One region of the Streptomyces sp. NPDC058051 genome, then DNA from elsewhere that is predicted to be linked to it. Evidence: riboswitches for the same ligand, from Rfam matches in the RefSeq annotation. Region 1 holds a riboswitch; each other region holds the start of a gene.
What was found. A riboswitch is a leader RNA that binds a small molecule or an ion and turns the genes downstream of it on or off. The one in region 1 is predicted to bind cyclic di-AMP.
Positions count from the first base shown of each region.

Region 1 (5,237 bases):
CCCGGGGGACGACCTGATCTCGGGGCTGATCCGGGCCAGTGACCACGGAGAGCACCTCACCGAGAACGAGGCCGCGGCCATGGCCTTCATCCTCCTCTTCGCCGGGTTCGAGACGACGGTCAACCTCATCGGCAACGGGGTCTACGCCCTGCTGCGCAACCCCGGACAACGCGAACGGCTCCAGCTCTCCCTCGACGCGGGGGAGAGCGATCTGCTGGAGACCGGGATCGAGGAGCTGCTGCGGTACGACGGGCCGGTGGAGCTGGCGACCTGGCGGTTCGCCACCGAGCCGCTGACGCTCGGCGGACAGCACATCGCGGTCGGCGACCCGGTACTCGTCGTGCTCGCCGCCGCCGACCGCGACCCGGAACGCTTCGAGGACCCCGACACGCTCGACCTCGCGCGGCGTGACAATCAGCACCTCGGATACGGGCACGGCATCCACTACTGCCTGGGAGCGCCGCTCGCCCGACTGGAGGGACGGACCGCGCTCACCACCCTGCTCAGACGCCTTCCCGACCTGCGCCTTGCGGTGGAACCTACCGATTTGCGGTGGCGTGGCGGGCTGATCATGCGTGGACTGCGCACGTTGCCCGTGGAGTTCACGCCGGGCGCCACCACGACGCAGGATGACGCTCCGTCAACTCTGTGACTTCGACGTGATCTGTGCTGCATCGACTTGTGACACGCGTTCGAGTCCCGCTAGGTTCACCGTTCGACTCACCCGTCACACGGAAGGCAACCCCATGGGCTCCGCGAACGGCAGACACCGTCGCCCTCGTCAGGCACCCGCCATCGTCGTCGCCGCGGGCGTGACCGGATCGGCCATCGCCATCCCGCTGCTCGGCGCGGCCGGTGCGCACGCGGCCGACGCCACGACCTGGGACCGTGTGGCCGAGTGCGAGAGCGGCGGCATGTGGAGCGCCGACCTCGGCAACGACTTCTACGGCGGCCTGCAGCTCTCGCAGGAGATCTGGAAGGCGTACGGCGGTGAGTCGTACGCCCCGCGTGCCGACCTCGCCAGCCGTGCGCAGCAGATCGCCGTGGCCGAGAAGGTCCTCGACGACCGGGGGCCGCAGGCGTGGCCCAGCTGTGCGGTCATCTCCGGCCTCGCGGTGGACGGGACGCTGCCGGGTGTCGACCCGGGCGCCGTGCCCTCCGCCGACCCGACGCAGAGCGCGGAGCCGGCTGACGGCGCGTCGGCCACCCCGTCCGACAGCGCCACGCCGTCCGACGACGCGTCGAGCGGTACGGGTGACGCGAAGGGCTCGGGCGGCACCGGCGCGTCGGCCGGTGAGGCCACGCCGTCAGCGAAGCCCTCGGCCACCGCGTCCTCCGACCGGTCCTCTTCATCCGACGCGTCCGATTCATCCGATTCGTCCAGTGGGGTGGGTGGCAAGCACCGCGGCACGCCGGCCTCCGAGGCAAGCGGCGGAGTGGCCGGTGGCGGCGACCGCGAGTCCGGCCGCCATGCCTCGCGCGGTGATGCCGGTGCGCGCGACGCCGGCGTGGCGGCGACCGACGGCGCGTACACCGTTCGCCCCGGCGACAACCTCTGGGCGATTGCTGATGCACAGAACATCCCCGGTGGGTGGCCCGCGCTCTATGAGGCCAACAAGGGTGTCGTCGGCTCCGATCCGGACCTCATTCTCCCTGGCCAGAGCCTTGATCTCGACCTGAAGTCCGAGTGAGTGCGGTCTGAAAATCGTCTAAAAGAGCCCCAAAAGTCGGGGTAGTTCAGGGACCTATGTCCACTTATGCGTAAGTGAGACATGGGTCTCTTTGCGTCAACTGGCGTGTCGCCGCTGGAGAGCCCCGCCGCATCGCGTCCCACCTGCGGAAACGACGGTTCCTCAGATGCAAGTAAGGGATGATTGTCCGATGTGTCCTTCTTTGAATGTCGGGGTTGCGTATGTTTACGGTCGGAACCGCTCGCACCGCGGGCCCCGTCGACCGTCACGCCGAATCCTGCCGTCGGTCGAAGGGAACAGACGCGTAAAGCGCCGTAGGCAGGAGCGGGGGACCCAGGTAAGCGCCTGGTCCCGATCGTCGAAAGACGCATCAGGACCCGGCTTGGGGTGAAGTCGCGTGCTAGGACGTGCGACCGGGCAACTCACTTGGCCCGAACCCGACAGCTCACCTCGTAGGCGTCGGTGAGGAGAAGTTCCATGCTGTTTTCCAGCAAGGGCAAGCACCGCCGCCCGTCCAAGGCCGTCCGTATCGCCACGCTCGCCGGTGTCGCCGGCACCGCTGTCGCCGTACCGCTGATGGGAGCGACCGGCGCCTCCGCCGCGTCCGTCGCCACCTGGGACGCCGTCGCCCAGTGCGAGTCCGGTGGCAACTGGTCCATCAACACCGGCAACGGCTACTACGGCGGTCTGCAGTTCTCGCAGTCCAGCTGGGCCGCCGCAGGCGGTACGCAGTACGCTTCCCGCGCCGACCTGGCCACCAAGGCTCAGCAGATCGCCACCGCCGAGCGGCTCCTCGACCTGCAGGGTCCGGGTGCCTGGGGCTGCGCCTCCGCGGGCAACCTGACCAATGACGGTGTCGACCCGGGCGTCGACACCGGCTCCTCCGCGGGCAAGTCCTCCGCCGCCACCCAGCAGCAGAGCACCCCGGCCGCGCCGAAGCAGCAGGCCCAGCCGAAGAAGGCCGAGCGCACCGAGGCTCCCGCCGCCTCCCGTTCGGACCGCTCCGCCGCCCCGAAGGCCGAGTCGAAGAAGACCGTCACCACCCCGACCGGCGAGAAGGTCAAGAAGGGCGACGGCGAGTACAAGGTCGTCTCCGGCGACTCCCTGAGCAAGATCGCCGCCGACCACAAGGTCAAGGGTGGCTGGCAGCGGCTGTTCGAGCTGAACAAGGACATCGTCAAGGACGCCGACCTGATCTACCCGGGTCAGCAGCTGCACCTGACGAAGTAGTCCCCGGCTCTCTCCCCCGAGCACCCCGGCCCGGCGCGCAATCCCCCGTATGCGCCGGGCCGGGGTTTTTCCCGCGCGGGGGCGTGCGGGCGGCGTTCGGGGCAAACGGGGCGACCGTTCAACTGTTGTAGTTACTGGTCAGTAAATTTCTGGCCTTTTGTCCGGCGGTGGGCGCCCTTGGGTCCTTTTTCGTCCCAGGGGACGGGCGTTCGTCCGGCTGACCGGGCCGGGCCGGTTAGGCTCTTGTCGCAAGGCCAAAGTGACCCTGCACAACCAGTGTCATATCCCAGAAGGAGATGCCTCGTGCCGTCCATCGACGTCGTCGTAGCCCGGGAAATCCTCGACTCCCGGGGGAACCCCACGGTCGAGGTCGAGGTTGGCCTCGACGACGGCAGCACGGGCCGTGCTGCCGTGCCGTCCGGCGCCTCCACCGGTGCGTTCGAGGCCATTGAGCTTCGCGACGGTGACCCCAACCGCTACCAGGGCAAGGGCGTGGAGAAGGCCGTCCTCGCCGTGATCGAGCAGATCGGCCCGGAGCTCGTCGGCTACGACGCGACCGAGCAGCGGCTGATCGACCAGGCGATGTTCGACCTGGACGCCACCGAGAACAAGGGCTCGCTCGGCGCCAACGCCATCCTCGGCGTCTCGCTCGCCGTGGCCCACGCGGCCTCCGAGGCTTCGGACCTGCCGCTGTTCCGCTACCTCGGCGGCCCGAACGCGCACCTGCTGCCCGTTCCGATGATGAACATCCTCAACGGTGGGTCGCACGCCGACTCCAACGTGGACATCCAGGAGTTCATGATCGCCCCGATCGGTGCGGAGTCCTTCTCCGAGGCGCTGCGCTGGGGCGCCGAGGTCTACCACACGCTGAAGAAGGTCCTGAAGACCAAGGGCCTCTCCACCGGTCTCGGCGACGAGGGCGGCTTCGCGCCGAACCTGGAGTCCAACCGCGCCGCCCTCGACCTCATCCTTGAGGCCATCAAGGAAGCCGGCTACGCCCCGGGCAAGGACATCGCGCTCGCGCTCGACGTCGCCGCGTCCGAGTTCTACAAGGACGGCTCGTACGAGTTCGAGGGCAAGTCCCGCTCGGCCGCCGAGATGACCGAGTACTACGGGGAGCTCGTCGACGCGTACCCGCTGGTCTCCATCGAGGACCCGCTGTACGAGGACGACTGGGCCGGCTGGAAGGTCATCACCGACAAGCTCGGCGCCAAGGTCCAGCTCGTCGGCGACGACCTGTTCGTCACCAACCCGGAGCGCCTGGCCCGCGGCATCGAGGAGGGCTCCGCCAACGCCCTGCTCGTCAAGGTCAACCAGATCGGTTCGCTGACCGAGACCCTGGACGCCGTCGAGCTGGCCCAGCGCAACGGCTTCAAGTGCATGATGTCGCACCGCTCCGGTGAGACCGAGGACGTCACCATCGCCGACCTGGCCGTCGCCACCAACTGCGGTCAGATCAAGACCGGTGCCCCGGCCCGCTCCGAGCGCGTCGCCAAGTACAACCAGCTGCTGCGCATCGAGGAGATCCTCGACGACGCCGCGGTGTACGCGGGCCGCTCCGCGTTCCCGCGCTTCAAGGGCTGAGCCCCGGCCCTTCGAGGCCGACGGTCCTGGCATCCCTCCGTCCCCGCGCTCGGTCCCGTACCGTGTGCGGGGACGGACGTGCGTAATGGGGAGGCGGAGACATGGCCGCGAAGGACCGGGACCGGTTCTCCACCGCGACCCGGCTGCGGCTGCTCGGAGAGCAGACCGCCGCCCGTGTCTACCGGTCACAGACCCGCCGTCAGGCCCGCCGCTCCCGGCTCACCGGCCGGGCGGCGTTCCTCGCCCTCGTCGTCTGCTCCCTGGTGGTGGCGCTCGCGTACCCGATGCGGCAGTACGTGTCGCAGCAGGACGAGATCGCCGAACAGGAACGCCAGGCGCAGGAGGCACGGGCCCGCACCGAGGAGCTGCGCGACGAGAAGGCGCGCCTCCAGGACGACGCGTACGTCAAGCAGCTGGCCCGCAAGCATCTGCACTACCTTCTCCCCGGGGAGACCGGCTACACGGTGATCGACCCCGACGCGGTCAAGGAGCGCAACGGCGAGAAGGACGCGTCCGGCCGGCCGTGGCACTCCAACCTCTGGGACGGCGTCGACAGCGCCGACCGCGACTGACTCTCTTCATCCCTCTGCAGAACCCGCAGTTCGAGCAGCCCGATCAGAACCTAGGCAGGCATGGAAACCCCCCCTCCGCAGACCGAGTCCACCGCGCCCACCGAGGCGGACATCGCAGCGTTCCAGCAGCAGCTGGGCCGTCCGCCGCGCGGGCTGCGCG
Region 1 covers NZ_JBHVRW010000009.1:100,178-105,414, reverse strand. Annotated here, with positions in the region: gene ACFVUT_RS16710 (cytochrome P450) at 1-652, shown strand, start outside; gene ACFVUT_RS16705 (transglycosylase family protein) at 747-1,691, shown strand; cyclic di-AMP (ydaO/yuaA leader) riboswitch at 1,992-2,165, shown strand; gene ACFVUT_RS16700 (transglycosylase family protein) at 2,169-2,921, shown strand; gene eno (phosphopyruvate hydratase) at 3,225-4,505, shown strand; gene ACFVUT_RS16690 (septum formation initiator family protein) at 4,607-5,077, shown strand; gene ACFVUT_RS16685 (DUF501 domain-containing protein) at 5,138-5,237, shown strand, end outside.

Region 2 (5,237 bases), on a different contig from region 1:
GCGGCCGAATTGCCGGCCTACGCGGCGGCCGGCTGGCTGACCCCTGCCGAGCCGCTCGCCCTCTCCTCAATGCGGGCCCGCACCGTGGCACGCGACGCGGCACGCCACCGACACTCCGTCCAGGCTCAGGAAAGCTGGGCAGGCCCGTACGGCCCAGGAATCAGCCCCGGGCCCGGGGCGGCGCACGCATACGGGCCGGGATACGCGGCGGCGTACGCGGCGCCCCGACGTGGGCCATCAGCGCAGGTCGCAGCACATGTAAAAGCACAGGCGAAGGCTCATGGCAGAGCCGCTGCCCGCACCGTCGCCGAGTACGAGTCGTTCGCGACATCACTGGCTTCGCTGCGTCGGCAGGCCCGCCGCGGCGTGGCGGGTCCGGACTTCGCGGAGCGCGAGCTGGAGCTGCTGCACCATCTCTGGCAGCGGAGGGACGTGGCCGCTCCCGCCCTCATGTACGCCGCGCAGGCGACGGGCCGCCTGCGCCCCCACCTGCCGACGGCTCCGTACGGGTACCGGCACCCGTTTCCGCAGCACACGCAGAACGGCGGCTACGGCTACAACCCTTATCTGAACCCGCCCCGGCCTCAATACCCCTACCGGCCGCCGTCTCCGTGACAGGGCTCAGGACCCAGGAGCGATGACGCACCCGGAATCGCACGCATGCCCCGCGCGTGCTGCCCCAGAAGCGCGGGGCTCCTGGGGCAGGCAATTGGTGCACGGCCGTCCGCAAGCGACGAAGGACGAACGGCAACCGCGAACGGCGAACAGCCAACAGGGCCAACAGGGCCAACAGGGCGAGGAGTCCTGAACGTCCTCGTCAGGCGGATGCCTCGGTGAGGTCGGCCAGTTCCTGCTCGGTCAGCGAGAGATCGGCGACGGCCACCAGCGCGGGCAGCTGCTCGACTGTACGGGCCGAGGAGATCGGCGCGGCGACGGTGGGCCGGGACGCGAGCCACGCCAACGCAACGGTCGCGATCTCCGCGTCGTGCTCCTGAGCGACCCTGTCGAGCACGGCCAGGACCTTCGGCCCCCGTTCCGACTCCAGGTACTGGCCGGCCTTCTCGGCCCGTGCGCTCTCCACCGAGGCGCCCGGCCGGTACTTGCCGGTGAGAAAGCCGGAGGCCAGGGCGAAGTACGGCACGGCGGCGAGCCCGGCCCGCGCGGCCGTGTCCTGGAGTTCGCCCTCGTACGTGTCGCGGGAGACCAGGTTGTAGTGCGGCTGCAGGGCGACGTAACGGGCCAGGCCCTCGCGCTCCGAGAAGTCCAGGGACGCCTGAAGCCGCGCGGGGCTGATGTTGGAGGCGGCGATCTCCCGGACCTTGCCCTCCTTCACCAGCTGGTCGAGGGCGGTGATGATCTCCTCGACCGGGACGGTCTCGTCATCGAAGTGCGTGTAGTACAGATCGATGTGATCGGTGCCGAGCCGGCGCAGCGACTCCTCGGCCGCGGCCTTGATGGTCGCGGCGGAGAGCCCCTTGTACGAGGGGTGGGCGCCGACCTTGGTGGCGACGACGATGTCGGAACGGTTGGAGCGTGCCGCGAGCCACTTGCCGATGACGGTCTCCGACTCGCCGCCCTCGTTGCCCGGAGCCCAGGCGCTGTAGGCGTCGGCGGTGTCGATGAAGTTGCCGCCCGCCGCGGCGTAAGCGTCCAGAACGGCGAACGAGTGCGCCTCGTCAGCCGTCCAGCCGAAGACGTTGCCGCCGAGTGCGAGCGGGAAGACCTGGAGATCGGAAGGGCCCAGCTTGCGAAGAGAAGTCATAAGCGGCATAACGAATTCCGGCTGTTCCGCTATTCCGACGCACGGGTGACCGTTCCACTGCCGACCGGGCGTCGAGTCCCTGCGCCGGGCCCCGGCCCCGGGCCGCGGTTCTGACAGAACCGGACACCGCGGCCTCGACTCCGACAGAACCGGCAGCCCTGACGTCGGGGGGTGAGCGTCAGGACTGCCGGAGTTCAACAACCGGTGAACCGGTTCGGATCACGCGGGTGGGGAGGGGCGGGTCGGCCGATCAGGGGGTGAGGCCCTTGTCCCGCAGCCAGGCCATCGGGTCGATGCCCGTGCCGTCGGGGGTGTGGACCTCCAGGTGGAGGTGCGGGCCCGTGACGTTGCCGGTCGCGCCGACCCGTCCGATGGTGTCACCGGTGGTGACCTTCTGCCCGACGCTCACGCCGATCGAGGACTGGTGGCAGAACCACAGCTCCGTACCGTCCTCAAGCTCCAGCACCGTGCGGTAGCCGTACGAACCGGACCAGCCTGCCGACGTGATGGTGCCCGTGTGTATGGCCTTGATCGGGGTGCCGGTCGGCGCCGCGAAGTCGAGACCGGTGTGGTACCCGGAGGACCACATCGAGCCGGCCTGGCCGAACGTCGAGGTGATCGTGTACGAGGAGGTCGGGATGGCGTAGCTGGCGGCCAGCTTGGCAAGCCGCAGTGCCTCGGCCTTCGCCTTGGCCTCCTCTTCCGCCTTCTTCTTCTCGGCGGCGGCCTTGGCCTCGGCCGCGTCCTGCTGCTTCTTGGCCTCGGCGGCGGCCTTCTCCGCGGCCTCCTTCTCCTGAGCCGCCTTGGCCTCGGCGTCGGCGGCGTCCTGCTGCTGCTCGGCCTGCTGGAGGATGCGGGCGCGAAGGGCCTCGCCGGCGTCCGTCGTGCCCTGCTCGGCGTCGACCGCGGTGAGGCCGGCAGTGGTGAGCGGGGCGGCAGCGGCGGCGATCTCGGCCTTGTCGGCCTCGGACTCGCCGGAGAACAGGGAGCCCACACCGGGAAGGGACTTGGCGTCGGGAAGGTTGTTCGTGATGGCGTCGGGAAGGGAGATGGAGACCGGCGGCTTGCTCTGCGCGCTGGCCATGCCGCCCGCGCCGACCGCCGCGATGACGCCGACCCCGAGCACCGTGGAGCTACGGGCAAGTCCGTTGCGCTGCTTGGCGACGCGGTGCTTGCCGCGCACGGGGCGGACGGACTCCTCGGTGGGGTTCCACTCGTCCCAGCTTCGGGCGGGCTCACCATGCTCGTCGGCGCGGAGGTCGCCGCCGAACTCGGGGTTGAAGCCGCCGGGCCCGGTGCCGTAATCGGCGCCGAACGCCGTTCCCGTCCCGGCGGTTCCGTAACCGGAACCACATCCTGATCCAGAGTCAGCGCCGAAGTCGGAACCGAACTCGGGGTTGAAGCGCGAGGGGGACTCGGGGGCAGGCTTGTTGGACGCCACGGGGGCGCACTCCTTTCCTTCCTTCTCGCCTACCGGGTTAGCTGACGGGTTCGGAGCAGGAAGGTCTCCTACGGACGCCACTGCCTCTCACGAGACACAGGTGTCCGATTCACCCCATGTAGGTGGTTCCCCGGTTCCCTTGCGGAATTCGGCGCTCGCGCACGGTGCCGCCACTGACGACGGCTGGGACGACCGCGCTGCGTTATCGAACGTTAATAGACGCACGGGCCTGATTCCAAGCCGTTCCCACTGATCGTTCACGTCTTTGGCCTGGACTTTACTGGACAAAATCGCGCGTAACTGGATGAGTTAATTACCCTTCAGCCACTACCGGGTTTCTGACGTTGCGTCAACTGTTATGCGGAGCGACGCCTTTCGATTACGCACGGTGGCATCGCGTGCCGATGTCACCGCCGGACCGCACGACGCGCACCCCACTAAACGCCCGCCGACACCGCCACCCCCACACCCGCACGCCCCACAAGCCCCCCGCCCCCGCCCGTCACATCTCGTCCACGCCCACGATCCTCACGGTCCTGCGCCGGTCCGGCTGCCCCTCCGCGGGCCGTATGACCGCGAGCAGCGCCATGTCGTCAGTCGTCTCGCCCCCCGTATGGCGCCGTACGTCATCGGTCAGCGCGGACAGCAGCTCCTCGGGCCCCGGGAAGATCCGTCCACGCAACCGGGCCGCCGGATCGTAGAAGACTCCCTCGGTATCCCTCGCCTCGGAGAGACCGTCGGTGTAGAGCAGGAGGGTCGTCCCGGCCGGCAGATCCCACTCGTCGGCCCGGTCGGGCCACGCCCCCAGCCCCATCCCGAGCGGCAGCGCGGGCGCCGTGGGCCGCAGCACCTCCAGTGCCCCGTCCGAGTGCAGCAGGATCGGCTCGGGGTGACCGCGGTTGACGACCCGCACCCGGTTCACCCCGGACGGGATCTCGGCCAGTACCGCGGTGATGAAGCCCTCGACGGCATCCAGCCCGCCCCGCGTCCCCTCCCGCGCCAGTGCCCGCTCCAGCCGCTGCGCCACACCCTCCAGCGAACGCTCCTGCTCGGCCGCCTCCCGGAACGCCCCGATGACCACCGCCACCGACTCGACGGCGTCGAGCCCCTTTCCCCGTACGTCCCCGACCACCAGCCGCACCCCCTGCGGGGTGTCCGTCACGGCGAACAGGTCACCGCCGACGAACTCGTCCGCCTGCGCCGCCTCGTACCGCGCCGCCACATGCAGCCCGCCGATCCGGTCGGACGGCTTCGGCAGCACCGCCCGCATGGCGGTCTCCGCGATGACCCGCGCGGAAGCCAGCTGCTCGTTGCCGCGCCGCACGACCGTGTTGATCACGACCGCGAGGACCGAGACGGTGACCAGGGTGAGCAGTTCGATGAGTGGGACGACCAACGGCAGCTTGTTGTTGTACACGCGCAGCACGATGACGGCCAGCGTCGCGGCGATACCGGTGCGGATGGTGCTGCGCAGCGAGAAGAAGGGTGCCGCGATCAGGGGCGCCGCCACGAAGAGCGGAATGGCGGTGAAGGTCGGCGGCGTGAAGGCGTCGAACACCACTCCGCCGATGATCATCAGGGCGGGCAGCTTGCGGACGAACCGCCGGGTGAGGGCTCCGCTGTCCTCGCCGTGTCCACCACGCCGCTTCAGCCGCTTCCCCACCTGTGCTCTCCTGCCCGGTACACGCGCGGCTGCGGACGGTACCGCGCCCACTCCCAGGCTCGCCGGAGCGACGTCGTGCGGCGAATCGTCATCGGCCAATGGGGTGCGCACGTGGCGCAGCTCACAGGCCGCCGGGTCTACCACTCCACGACACGCAGGCCGGGCGTACCGCGTGCGCAACACGGCGCAGACATGATTCAGGCCCGGCACGCGTCATGCGTGCCGGGCCTGAATCTTCAGTAGCGGGGACAGGATTTGAACCTGCGACCTCTGGGTTATGAGCCCAGCGAGCTACCGAGCTGCTCCACCCCGCGTCGGTGAATACAACTGTACGGCATGTCCAGCGCACTCATGACCACGCGCGCATCATG
Region 2 covers NZ_JBHVRW010000024.1:112,253-117,489, reverse strand. Annotated here, with positions in the region: gene ACFVUT_RS29920 (PrsW family intramembrane metalloprotease) at 1-615, shown strand, start outside; gene ACFVUT_RS29915 (aldo/keto reductase) at 818-1,762, opposite strand; gene ACFVUT_RS29910 (M23 family metallopeptidase) at 2,013-3,203, opposite strand; cyclic di-AMP (ydaO/yuaA leader) riboswitch at 3,215-3,367, opposite strand; gene ACFVUT_RS29905 (PP2C family protein-serine/threonine phosphatase) at 3,706-4,866, opposite strand; tRNA gene ACFVUT_RS29900 (tRNA-Met) at 5,107-5,180, opposite strand.
Region 2: linked by a shared signal. The riboswitch ahead of ACFVUT_RS29910 (M23 family metallopeptidase) and the one ahead of ACFVUT_RS16700 (transglycosylase family protein) in region 1 are both predicted to bind cyclic di-AMP.

Region 3 (5,237 bases), on a different contig from region 1:
GAGCAGCGACACCGCGATCGTCAGACCGGCCCGGTCCTTCCCCGCCGCGCAGTGCATCAGCGCGGGAACGCTGTCCTCGGCCAGGGCGTGCAGTACGCGGCTGTGCTCGGCGGTACGGTCCCGGATGATCGTGCGGTACGAGGCGATCATCCGGTTCATACCCTTGCCGTCGGCCAGGATCGTGCGCAGCTGGTCGAGGTCGCCGTCGCGGACCATGCGCCAGAACTGCGCGCCGTCGGCGGGGTCGGAGAGCGGGATGCTCACATTCCGCACGCCCGGCAGCTCCACGTCCAGGCCGTCGAGCCGGTGGTCGGCCGCGTTGCGGAAGTCGAAGACCGTGTGCAGGCCGAGACCGCTCAGGAAGGCGGCGTCCTCGGCGGTGGCGTGCGCGAGGTGGCCGCTGCGGAAGAGCCGCCCGTATCGGACTCGCCGGCCGTCGACGGTGGGCAGGCCCCCGACGTCGCGGAAGTTGCGGACGCCCGCCAGTTCGGGTTCCGCCGACGGGATCTGCGGCAACTGCTGCGTCACAGTCTCTCCTGGAGTGTCTGGCGCCGGCGCGGCTCGCCGACAGGGCCACGTCCGCGACGATACGACATTGTTTCGTCAGGCAATCATCTCGGTCTTTGCTTGTCGACAGTTCCGTGAGCCCCGCTGTTCCCGAGGTGAATCAGCCCGGCGATTTCCTCGCACGGTCATTGCTCGCACCCGTGGCGATGGTCGATGATGTGCGGAACTGTTGGAATGTGGGGGTTGTCGTGATCGAGACGGGCGACGCGGGCCGGATCTGGCTGCTCACCGGGGCCGGCAGCAGCTACGGACTGCGGCTCACCGAGCGGGACGAGCTGATCCATCTGCACTGGGGGCCGCGGATCTCCCTCGCCGCGCTGGAGGCCCTGGCCGCAGCGCCGGAGCCGCCCTTCAGAGGCTTCGAGTCGCAGCTCGACGGTCGCGAGGAGTACCCCGTGGAGGGCGGTCCCCGATTCGTCCGCCCCGCCCTCTCGGTACGCACCGCGCAGGTCCGCGGCACCGAGTGGGCCTTCGCCGACGCCGAGGTGGACGGGGAGGAGCTCCGTATCGGCTTCACCGACTCCGTGCACCGGCTCGCCCTGACCCTTCATTACCGGATGCGGGACGACTCCGATGTGATCGAGCGCTGGGCCACCGTCGCCCACGCCGGGCCCGACGGTCCGCCGCTGGAGCTGCTCCGCGCCGACGCGGCCGCCTGGTCGCTGCCCGCCCGCGACGGCTGGCGGCTGAGCCGCCTGCACGGGCGCTGGGCGGCGGAGTCGCAGCTCGCGCGGGCGGAGCTGACGTATGGCGAGAGCGTCATCTCCAGCAGGCGCGGCCACACCGGCCACCAGTACCTTCCGTGGGTCGCACTCGACGCCGACGGCACGGCGACCGAGGAGAGCGGCGAGGTCTACGGCTGCGCGCTGGGCTGGTCCGGCTCGTGGCGGATCTCCGTGCAGCAGCTCCCCGACGGGCTCGTCCAGATCACCGGCGGGGCCGGCTACGACGAATCGGGGCTGCTGCTGCTCGCACCCGGGGAGTCCTACACCACACCCGTCTTCGCCGGTCTGTGGAGCGCGGAGGGGTTCGGCGGGGCGAGCCGGGCCTGGCACGCCTGGCAGTTGGCCCATGTCGTCCCGGACGCGCAGCGCCTGCGCCCGGTGCTCTACAACTCCTGGGAGGCGACCGGCTTCGACATCTCGCAGGCACAGCAGCGGGCCCTCGCCGTGCGCGCCGCCGCGATGGGCGTCGAACTGTTCGTCGTGGACGACGCGTGGTTCGGGCAGCGCACCAGCGACCGGGCCGGGCTCGGCGACTGGACGCCGAATCCGGACCGCTTTCCCGATGGACTGAAGCCGCTCGCCGACGAAGTGCGCGGACTCGGTATGCAGTTCGGTATCTGGGTCGAGCCGGAAATGGTCAACGCCGACAGTGATCTCTATCGCGCGCACCCCGACTGGGTACAGCACTTTCCCGGGCGGACGCGGACCGAGTTCCGCAATCAACTGGTGCTCAATCTGGCCCGCCACGATGTGCGGGAATACCTGTGGGAACAACTGGACGCACTGCTCACCAGTGCGCCGATCGACTATGTGAAATGGGACTTCAACCGCTGCTTCACCGACGCGGGCTGGCCGGGGGAGGAGTACCAGCAGAAGCTCTGGATCGAGCATGTGGACGCCCTCTACGCGCTGATCGACCGGCTCAGGGCCGCGCATCCCTCGGTCGCCTTCGAGTCCTGCTCGGGCGGTGGCGGACGGATCGATCTGGGGATTCTGTCCCGTACGGACCAGGTGTGGACGTCCGACAACACCGACCCGCTCGACCGGCTCGCCATCCAGGAGGGCTTCGGTCAGATCCATCCGGCCCGCGTGATGGCCGCCTGGGTCACCGACAGCCCGAACGAACAGCTCAACGGCAGGGCCAGCTCACTGCGGTTCCGATTCGTGAGTGCGATGGCCGGTGTGCTGGGGATCGGCGGGGATCTTACCGAGTGGAGCGAGGAGGGGCTCGCCGAGGCGCGGACCTGGGTGGATCTCTACAAGGAGATCCGGCCGGTGGTGCAGCACGGCGCGCTGTACCGGCTGCGGGCCCCGCGCGGCGGACTCAGTGCGGTCCAGTACGTACACGAGGACGTGACCGTGGTCCTGATGTGGCTGGAGGCGCAGAGGTACGGGGAACGGCCGCCGGCGCTGCGGCTGCGCGGACTCGATCCCGCGGCGACGTACACCTGTGTGGACACGGGGGAGGTGCATCACGGTGCGGTGCTGTTGCATCAGGGACTGCACACCGGCCTCCGGGGGGATCTCGACGCGAGGGTGCTGAGGCTCCGGCGCGGGTGAAGGGTGTGACATGTCCGTAATGGGTGCATTTATTTGAATACGCCCTAGTTGTACGGGAGATGGTCCCCCTGTCGTGAGCGGGATCATATCCGTGACGGTGTGTACTGGCGGGCCGGTTGGGTATTCCGTGCGCGGCGCGGAATTCCAAGATCCTTAATCCACGGAGTGTGACCGTAATTCCGTGCCGATCTCCGTGCGCGGAATGCCGGGAAGGGAGCGATGGCTTGTTCTCGCCGTCCCGACTCGCTTACGGTCGCCATCAATCCGGTCGGACCGCCTAATCCTGCCGCCGCCCGGAATTCGCACCCACCGATCGTGTGGCAGGAGCGGGGGAACCAGGTAGGCCGCCGTCCGGAGACGAATCCGGACGGCTAGGGGTGAAGCCGCGCACAGCGCGGCCGGGCATCTCCAGCCCGAACCCGACAGCTCACCTCGCAGGCGCCGGAGAGGAAGCACGTCATGCCCATATCGGGTAAGCACCGTCGTACGAAGACCAGCACCATCGCCCGCGGTGTCGCCGCCGCGAGCACAGGTGGCGCCGTCATCGCCCTGCCGCTGCTCGGTGCCACCGGTGCCCACGCCGCGGAGCAGGCCGCCCCGGCCGCCGCCTCGCAGTCGGCCTCCGTCGCGCACGCCACCCCGGCCAAGCCGGTCGCACAGAAGCAGGACGCCACCGTGACGTACACGGTGGTCTCCGGCGACTACCTGGCGAAGATCGCCGACGAGCACGGGGTCGAGGGCGGCTGGCAGAAGCTGTACCAGGACAACCGCGACGTCGTCGGCGAGAACCCCGGCCTGATCTTCCCGGGCCTGAAGCTGACGCTCGGCGCCAAGGCGTCGGACCAGTCCGCGTCCACAGGTGCCGCGTCGGCCGCGGAGAAGTCCGCCCCGGCGAAGTCGGCCCCCGCCGAGTCCGCCCCGGCGAAGTCGGCCCCGGCGAAGGAGTCGACGGCCACCGAGTCCAAGGCTTCCGCCCCGGCCGCCCAGAGCACCGGCTCGGGCTACAGCCACCCGGTTCCCGGCAACCACACCACCAATTACCGCGCCTCCGGCTCCAACTGGTCCAGCGGCAGCCACACCGGCATCGACTTCCCCGTCTTCACCGGAACCAGTGTGAAGGCCGTCACCTCCGGCACCGTCGTCACCGCGGGCTGGGGCGGCGCGTACGGCAACCAGGTCGTCATCAAGCACGCCGACGGCCGCTACTCGCAGTACGGCCACCTGTCCTCGGTCTCCGTCTCCGTGGGCCAGAGCGTGAGCAACGGTCAGCAGCTCGGCCTTTCCGGTGCCACCGGCAACGCCACCGGACCGCACCTGCACTTCGAGGTGCGTACGGGCCCGGCGTACGGCTCGGACATCGACCCGATCGCCTACCTGGCTTCGCACGGCATCTACGTCTGAGCCGAACGGACGGGCAACTGAGCCGGCGAGCGGTCTGGGCCGGAGAGTGATCTGAGCAACACGGAAAGGGGCGGTGCGCGGCGGCGCACCGCCCCTTCTACTTATTCCCCTTTTACTAAAAACTGACCAGGTGGTCTATCTCACCACCCGTCAACCCCATATTACGGTCGCGTAGGTCACATTCGTCGGTGCAGGATAAGCCTTTGTGGCAGACGATTCGAGAAAAAACCAACGTGGCGTCATCTACCGACAGAGCGTCATCGAGTCGTACGCGGCGATTGGCGACAGCTTCACCGAAGGAGTCGGTGATCCCGGCCCGGACGGAACATTCGTAGGCTGGGCGGACCGGTTCGCGGTACTTCTCGCGGACCAGCTCCCGGCCCCCGACGCCGGGGCGAGCACCGAAGGCTCCGCCCACGGGAACTTCAGGTACGCCAATCTCGCCGTACGCGGACGCCTCCTCGACCAGATCGTCGAGGAGCAGGTGCCGCGCGCCAAGGAGCTCGCACCCGACCTGGTGAGCTTCTGCGCGGGCGGCAACGACATCATCAGGCCCGGTACCGACCCCGACGACGTGGCCGAGCGTTTCGAGCGGGCGGTGGCCGAGCTGACCGAGTCGGTCGGCACCGTGATGGTCACCACCGGCTTCGACACCCGGGGCGTTCCCGTGCTGCGGCATCTGCGCGGAAAGATCGCCACCTACACCGCCCATGTGCGGTCCATCGCCGACCGCTACGACTGCCCGGTCCTCGACCTGTGGTCGCTGCGGTCCGTCCAGGACAGGCGCGCCTGGGACGACGACCGGCTCCACCTGTCGCCCGAGGGGCACACCAGGGTCGCGCTGCGCGCCGCCCAGGTCCTCGGCGTCGACGCGCCGGCCGACCCGGACCAGGAATGGCCCCCGCAGGCCCAGCGCGGCACCCTCGAAGTGCGGCGCGACGACATCCACTGGGCGCGCGAGTACCTGGTCCCGTGGATCGGCCG
Region 3 covers NZ_JBHVRW010000031.1:84,632-89,868, reverse strand. Annotated here, with positions in the region: gene ACFVUT_RS33095 (tyrosine-protein phosphatase) at 1-528, opposite strand, end outside; gene ACFVUT_RS33090 (alpha-galactosidase) at 714-2,852, shown strand; cyclic di-AMP (ydaO/yuaA leader) riboswitch at 3,150-3,306, shown strand; partial or broken gene ACFVUT_RS33085 (LysM peptidoglycan-binding domain-containing protein) at 3,312-3,665, shown strand; gene ACFVUT_RS33080 (pentapeptide repeat-containing protein) at 3,554-3,808, opposite strand; gene ACFVUT_RS33075 (M23 family metallopeptidase) at 3,936-4,253, shown strand; gene ACFVUT_RS33070 (SGNH/GDSL hydrolase family protein) at 4,459-5,237, shown strand, end outside.
Region 3: linked by a shared signal. The riboswitch ahead of ACFVUT_RS33085 (LysM peptidoglycan-binding domain-containing protein) and the one ahead of ACFVUT_RS16700 (transglycosylase family protein) in region 1 are both predicted to bind cyclic di-AMP.

Region 4 (5,237 bases), on a different contig from region 1:
ACCTCGGCCGCGAAGCGGCGGATGCCGCGCTCGCGGGCGACGGCGGCGATGTGTTCGAGGAGCGTCGAGGCCACGCCCCGGCCCTGATGCGCGTCCTGGACCAGGAAGGCGACCTCGGCCTCGTCGGCGGGCGCCGAAGCGGGCCTGCCCCGTGCGTCGATCCGGTCGTAGCGGACGGTCGCGATGAACTCGCCGCCGACGGTGACCGCGAGCCCCACCCGGTCGACGTAGTCGTGATGGGTGAAGCGGTGTACGTCCCGGTCGGACAGACGCGGGTACGGGGCGAAGAAACGGTAGTACTTCGACTCGTCGGAGACCTGCTCGTAGAAGCTGACCAGCCGTTCGGCATCGTCCGTGGTGATGGGCCTGATCCGGGCGGTCCCCCCGTCGCGGAGGACCACGTCTGCTTCCCAGTGGTCGGGGTACGCGTGATGCGGACTCTGCTCCGGCGAGGACTGCATGCGCAAAGACTACGGCTCCGTCACCGGTCGCGTAGGCCAGGGAGCCGGGGCAGTCTGAGGAGGCCGATCGGCGGCCCGGCAAGGGTTGCGGGCGCCTCGCAGGTCGGCCGGAACACCGTGCACCACATGAGAAACTGGTCTAGACAACCATTGATTCGTGAAGGGCAGAACCATGGCTGAGCGCCGCGTCAACGTCGGTTGGGCCGAGGGCCTGCACGCCCGCCCCGCATCCATATTCGTCCGTGCCGCCACGGCTTCCGGCATCCCGGTGACGGTCTCCAAGGCCGACGGCAGTCCAGTGAACGCCGCCTCCATGCTCGCGGTCCTCGGCCTCGGTGCGCACGGCGGCGAGGAGATCGTGCTCGCGTCCGACGCCGACAACGCCGAAGCCGCCCTGGACCGCCTGGCCAAGCTGGTCGCGGAGGGGCTCGACGAGCTCCCGGAGACGGTCTGAACCATTTACCGGGAGAGAGCCGCGACATCCTTATTCGGAGTCGCGGCTTTTTACTTTCCCGCCCTCGGGCGAGCGGACCTAATTCGGGCAGCCCAAAGAAAGCCCTCACGAAATTACTGCTCTTTGTATACGGCGTAATTGTTAATGCCGAACACTCGTGGTGTTTACGGAATGTTGCGAACTCCTCACCCGGTCGACCCGGGCGGTCTCCGGCCTTCGGGCCGGCCGGTCGTTGCGGCGCAGCCGGTGCGCGACCGCGGCCCGTTCGGCATGCTGGGTGGCCAGGGCCCGGGCGCGTTCCGCGTCGCCCCGCGCCACCGCGTCCACGATGGCTCCGTGCTCGGCCCACGAATCCACCGGACGGGCCGGCTGCTCGACGGTGTACATCCAGGCGATCTTGTGCCGGAGCTGGGTGAGCAGCGCGATCAGGCTGGAACTGCCGGAGGCCTGCGCCAACGTCTCGTGGAACCAGCCGCCCAGCGAGCGCAGGTCCTCCCCCTCGCCCCGCCGCGCACGCTCCTGGCCGAGCCTGACCAGACCCCGCAGGACCTTGAGATGCGCCTCGGTGCGACGCTGAGCGGCGCGTGCGGCGCCCAGCGGCTCCAGCAGCATCCGCACCTCCAGGAGGTCGGCGGCCTCCTGCTCGGTGGGCTCGGCGACACAGGCGCCCGCATGTCTGCGCGTGACCACGAAGCCCTCGGACTCCAGGGTGCGCAGCGCTTCCCGCACCGGGACACGGGAGACCCCGTAACGACGCGCCAGCAACTCCTCGGTGAGTCGGCCGCCCCGTTCGAAGACACCGGAGACGATGTCGTCACGGATCGCCGTGCATACCGAATGCGCCGGAATGCGCATATCCGAACCTCCGCCTTAATCCCCGCGAAACGCGGCCGACCGACGCCTCTTCTGCGACTCTATTGCAAGGCGGCCGAATTTCCGATGCCGGGTGGAAATTCGTGAATATCTTTGGCCGCAGGACGGTTCCGGGCACAGGCACTGCGGGCGGGCGCGAAGGCCGAGCACGGAGACCCGGGCGCAGGCACTGCGGGCGGGCGCGGAGACCGGGGACGGCAAAGGCCCCGGCGAGCTGCTGCCGGGGCCTTTGGGGGGTGCTGCGTGCGGCGCGCGTCGGTCAGACGTTGACGCCGTGGGCGCGCAGGTACGCGACGGGATCCATGTCGGAGCCGTACGACGGGGTGGTGCGGGCCTCGAAGTGGAGGTGCGGTCCGGTGGAGTTGCCGGTCGAGCCGGAGAGGCCGATCCGCTGCCCCGCGCCGACGCTCTGGCCGACGGAGACGCCGATCGAGGAGAGGTGGCCGTACTGCGTGTACGTGCCGTCCGTCATCCGGAGCACGATGTTGTTGCCGTATGCACCGCCCCAGCCGGCCTCGACGACCGTACCGGCGCCGACGGCGACGACGGAGCTGCCGGACGCGGCGTGGAAGTCGATGCCCGAGTGACTGCCGGAGGACCAGAGCGAGCCGCTGGACTTGTACCCGGTGGTGACGTACGAACCGGCGACCGGGAGCTGGAAGGAACCCAGGCGGGTGCGCTCGGCGGACCGGGCGGCACGGACCTTCTCGGCCCGCGCCTCGGTCGCGCGCTGCGCCTCGGCCAAGGCGTCCGCCTTCTTCTTCGCTTCGGCCTTCTTCCTGGCCTCCGCCTTCTTCTCGGCCTCAGCCTTCCGCTGGGCCTCCGCCTTCGCCTTCGCCGCAGCATCGGCCTGGCGCTGCTGCGCGTCGGCCTGGGCGTCGATCTGCTCGGCGAGAGCACTCTCGATGGCGATGACCTGGCTCAGTCCGGTCTCGCCGGTGGAGGAGTCCGCGGCAACGGCCGGGGCGGCCATGCCGCCGATGACGCCGGTGGTGGCCAGCGTCGCGACGCCGACGATCTTCGCGCTGCCGCGCGTCAGCCGGCTGGGGGCACGATGCTTCCCGGTGGCACGGGTGAACGCCATGAAGTGGCTGATCCTTTCCTTCCTTCTCGCCTACCGGGTTAGCTGACGGGTTCGGAGCAGGAAGGTCTCCTACGGACGCCCCGGCCTCACCGAGGCTCAGACATCCGATTCACCCCAGGGACTGCGTGGGTCCCCGGCTCCCCAGGCTCGCGCCTGACGGGGACTCGGCGATGGCTGCCCGGTACGTCACGGATGTGGCATACGAGTGGCGGACAGCCCAGCCGACGCTAAGCGGGGGCACTTTCATTCACCAAACGGACAGGCCGTTTTGTAGCGCATCCCACAGGGCAGACAGGCAACCTCTCCACCAAAAGAGGACAAAAGAGAAGACCCCGGCGAGATCTGCCTCACAGGGGTCTTCCTTATGTGCTGACATATCGATACATAGCCGGTCGGCGAATCGGTCGGCCGACGGGTGCGGTCCGCGCCCGGCCTGCTCGCTGTCGTGTGTGACAGCCCACGGGTGGACTGCCACACACGACAACGCGGCCGGTCGGCCGAAGCCCGCCGCGGGGCCGGACACCGTCCTGCGCCGCGGCGGGTGCGACCGCGGCCGGGGCGGACCGACCGTCAGCCGGCGACCACCGACACCGCTCCGATGCCCAGCGCCCGGACCGGCTCCTCGATCCGCGCCGCATCTCCGACGAGGATCGTGACCAGCCGGTCGACCGGGAAGGCGTTGACCACCGCCGCGGTCGCCTCGACCGTGCCGGTCTCCGCGAGCCGGGTGTACAGCCGTGCTTGGTAGTCGTCCGGGAGATGCTGCTCGACCTGGTCGGCGAGGGTGCCCGCGACCGAGGCCGCCGTCTCGAACTTCAGCGGTGCGACACCCACGAGGTTCTGCACGGCCGTCTCACGCTCTCCGTCGGTCAGTCCCTCGGCCGCCAGGGTCCGCAGGACCGTCCACAGGTCCTTCAGCGCCGGTTCCGTGGACTCCGTGTCCACCGACCCGCTGATGGCGAGCATGGCCGCGCCGGTCGCCCCCGACGCGGAATCCGGGGCCGACGACCGCAGCACCTGGGCGAAGGCCCGTACGCCGTAGGTGTAGCCCTTCTCCTCGCGCAGCACGCGGTCCAGCCGGGAGGTCAGCGTGCCGCCCAGGCAGTACGTGCCCAGCACCTGGGCCGGCCACACGCTGTCGTGCCGGTCGGCGCCGATCCGGCCGATCAGCAGTTGCGTCTGCACCGCGCCCGGGCGGTCCACGATCACCACGCGACCGGAGTCGTCGGCGGTGATCGGCGGGGCGGGCCGGGGCTCCGCGGAGTCCCCCGACCAGTCGCCGAGGGTGTCGGCGAGCAGGGCGTCCAGGTCGATGCCGGTGAGATCGCCGACGACCACGGCGGTCGCCGTGGAGGGCCGGACATGGGCGTCGAAGAAGGCGCGCACGGCTGCCGAGTCGATCCGCTCCACCGTCTCCTCGGAGCCCAGGCGCGGGCGCGACATCCGGGCCTCGGCCGGAAAGAGCTCCTTGGAGAGCTGCTTGGCGGCGCGCCGGGCCGGGTTGGCCTGCTCGTGCGGGATCTCGTCGAGCCGGTTGCGTACCAGCCGTTCGACCTCGCTGTCGGCGAAGGCAGGCGCCCGCAGCGCCTCGGCGACCAGGGCGAGCGCCTTGGCCAGCCGGGAGGCAGGGACCTCCAGGGAGACACGGACGCCGGGGTGGTCGGCGTGCGCGTCGAGGGTGGCGCCGCAGCGCTCCAGCTCGGCGGCGAACTCCTCGGCGGTGTGCTTGTCGGTGCCCTCGGACAGGGCCCGCGACATGATCGTTGCCACGCCGTCGAGGCCCTCGGGCTCGGCGTCCAGCGGGGCGTCGAGGAAGATCTCGACCGCGACGACCTGCTGGCCGGGCCGGTGGCAGCGCAGCACCGTGAGCCCGTTGGGCAGGGCACCGCGCTCGGGCGCGGGAAAGGCCCAGGGGCGGGCGACGCCGGGGGTCGGCTGCGGGTGGTACTGCATCGAAACTCCAGTCGCGGCAGCGTCGGTCACTTGTCCGCTCCTTCGTGCGCGTCGGTGTCTTCGGCGTCGGTCTCATCGGTGTCCGCTGCGTCTGCGGGTTCGGCCGCATCGACCGGCTCGTAGACCAGCACCGCACGGTTGTCGGGGCGCAGCTGGGCCTTGGCGACCGCCTGGACCTCTTCCGCGGTGACGTCGAGCACCCGCTGTACGGCCGTCAGAGCGAGCTGCGGGTCGCCGAACAGGACGGCGAAGCGGCAGAGTTCGTCCGCGCGGCCCGCGACCGTACCGAGCCGGTCCAGCCACTCGCGTTCCAACTGGGCCTGCGCACGTTCCATTTCCTCGGGCGTCGGGCCCTCGGCGGCGAACCGGGCGAGCTCCTCGTCGACCGCGTCCTCGATCTGCGGCACCTCGA
Region 4 covers NZ_JBHVRW010000020.1:106,468-111,704, reverse strand. Annotated here, with positions in the region: gene ACFVUT_RS27375 (GNAT family N-acetyltransferase) at 1-461, opposite strand, end outside; gene ACFVUT_RS27370 (HPr family phosphocarrier protein) at 634-915, shown strand; gene ACFVUT_RS27365 (GntR family transcriptional regulator) at 1,057-1,770, opposite strand; gene ACFVUT_RS27360 (M23 family metallopeptidase) at 2,048-2,872, opposite strand; cyclic di-AMP (ydaO/yuaA leader) riboswitch at 2,886-3,052, opposite strand; gene ACFVUT_RS27355 (M16 family metallopeptidase) at 3,443-4,825, opposite strand; gene ACFVUT_RS27350 (M16 family metallopeptidase) at 4,852-5,237, opposite strand, start outside.
Region 4: linked by a shared signal. The riboswitch ahead of ACFVUT_RS27360 (M23 family metallopeptidase) and the one ahead of ACFVUT_RS16700 (transglycosylase family protein) in region 1 are both predicted to bind cyclic di-AMP.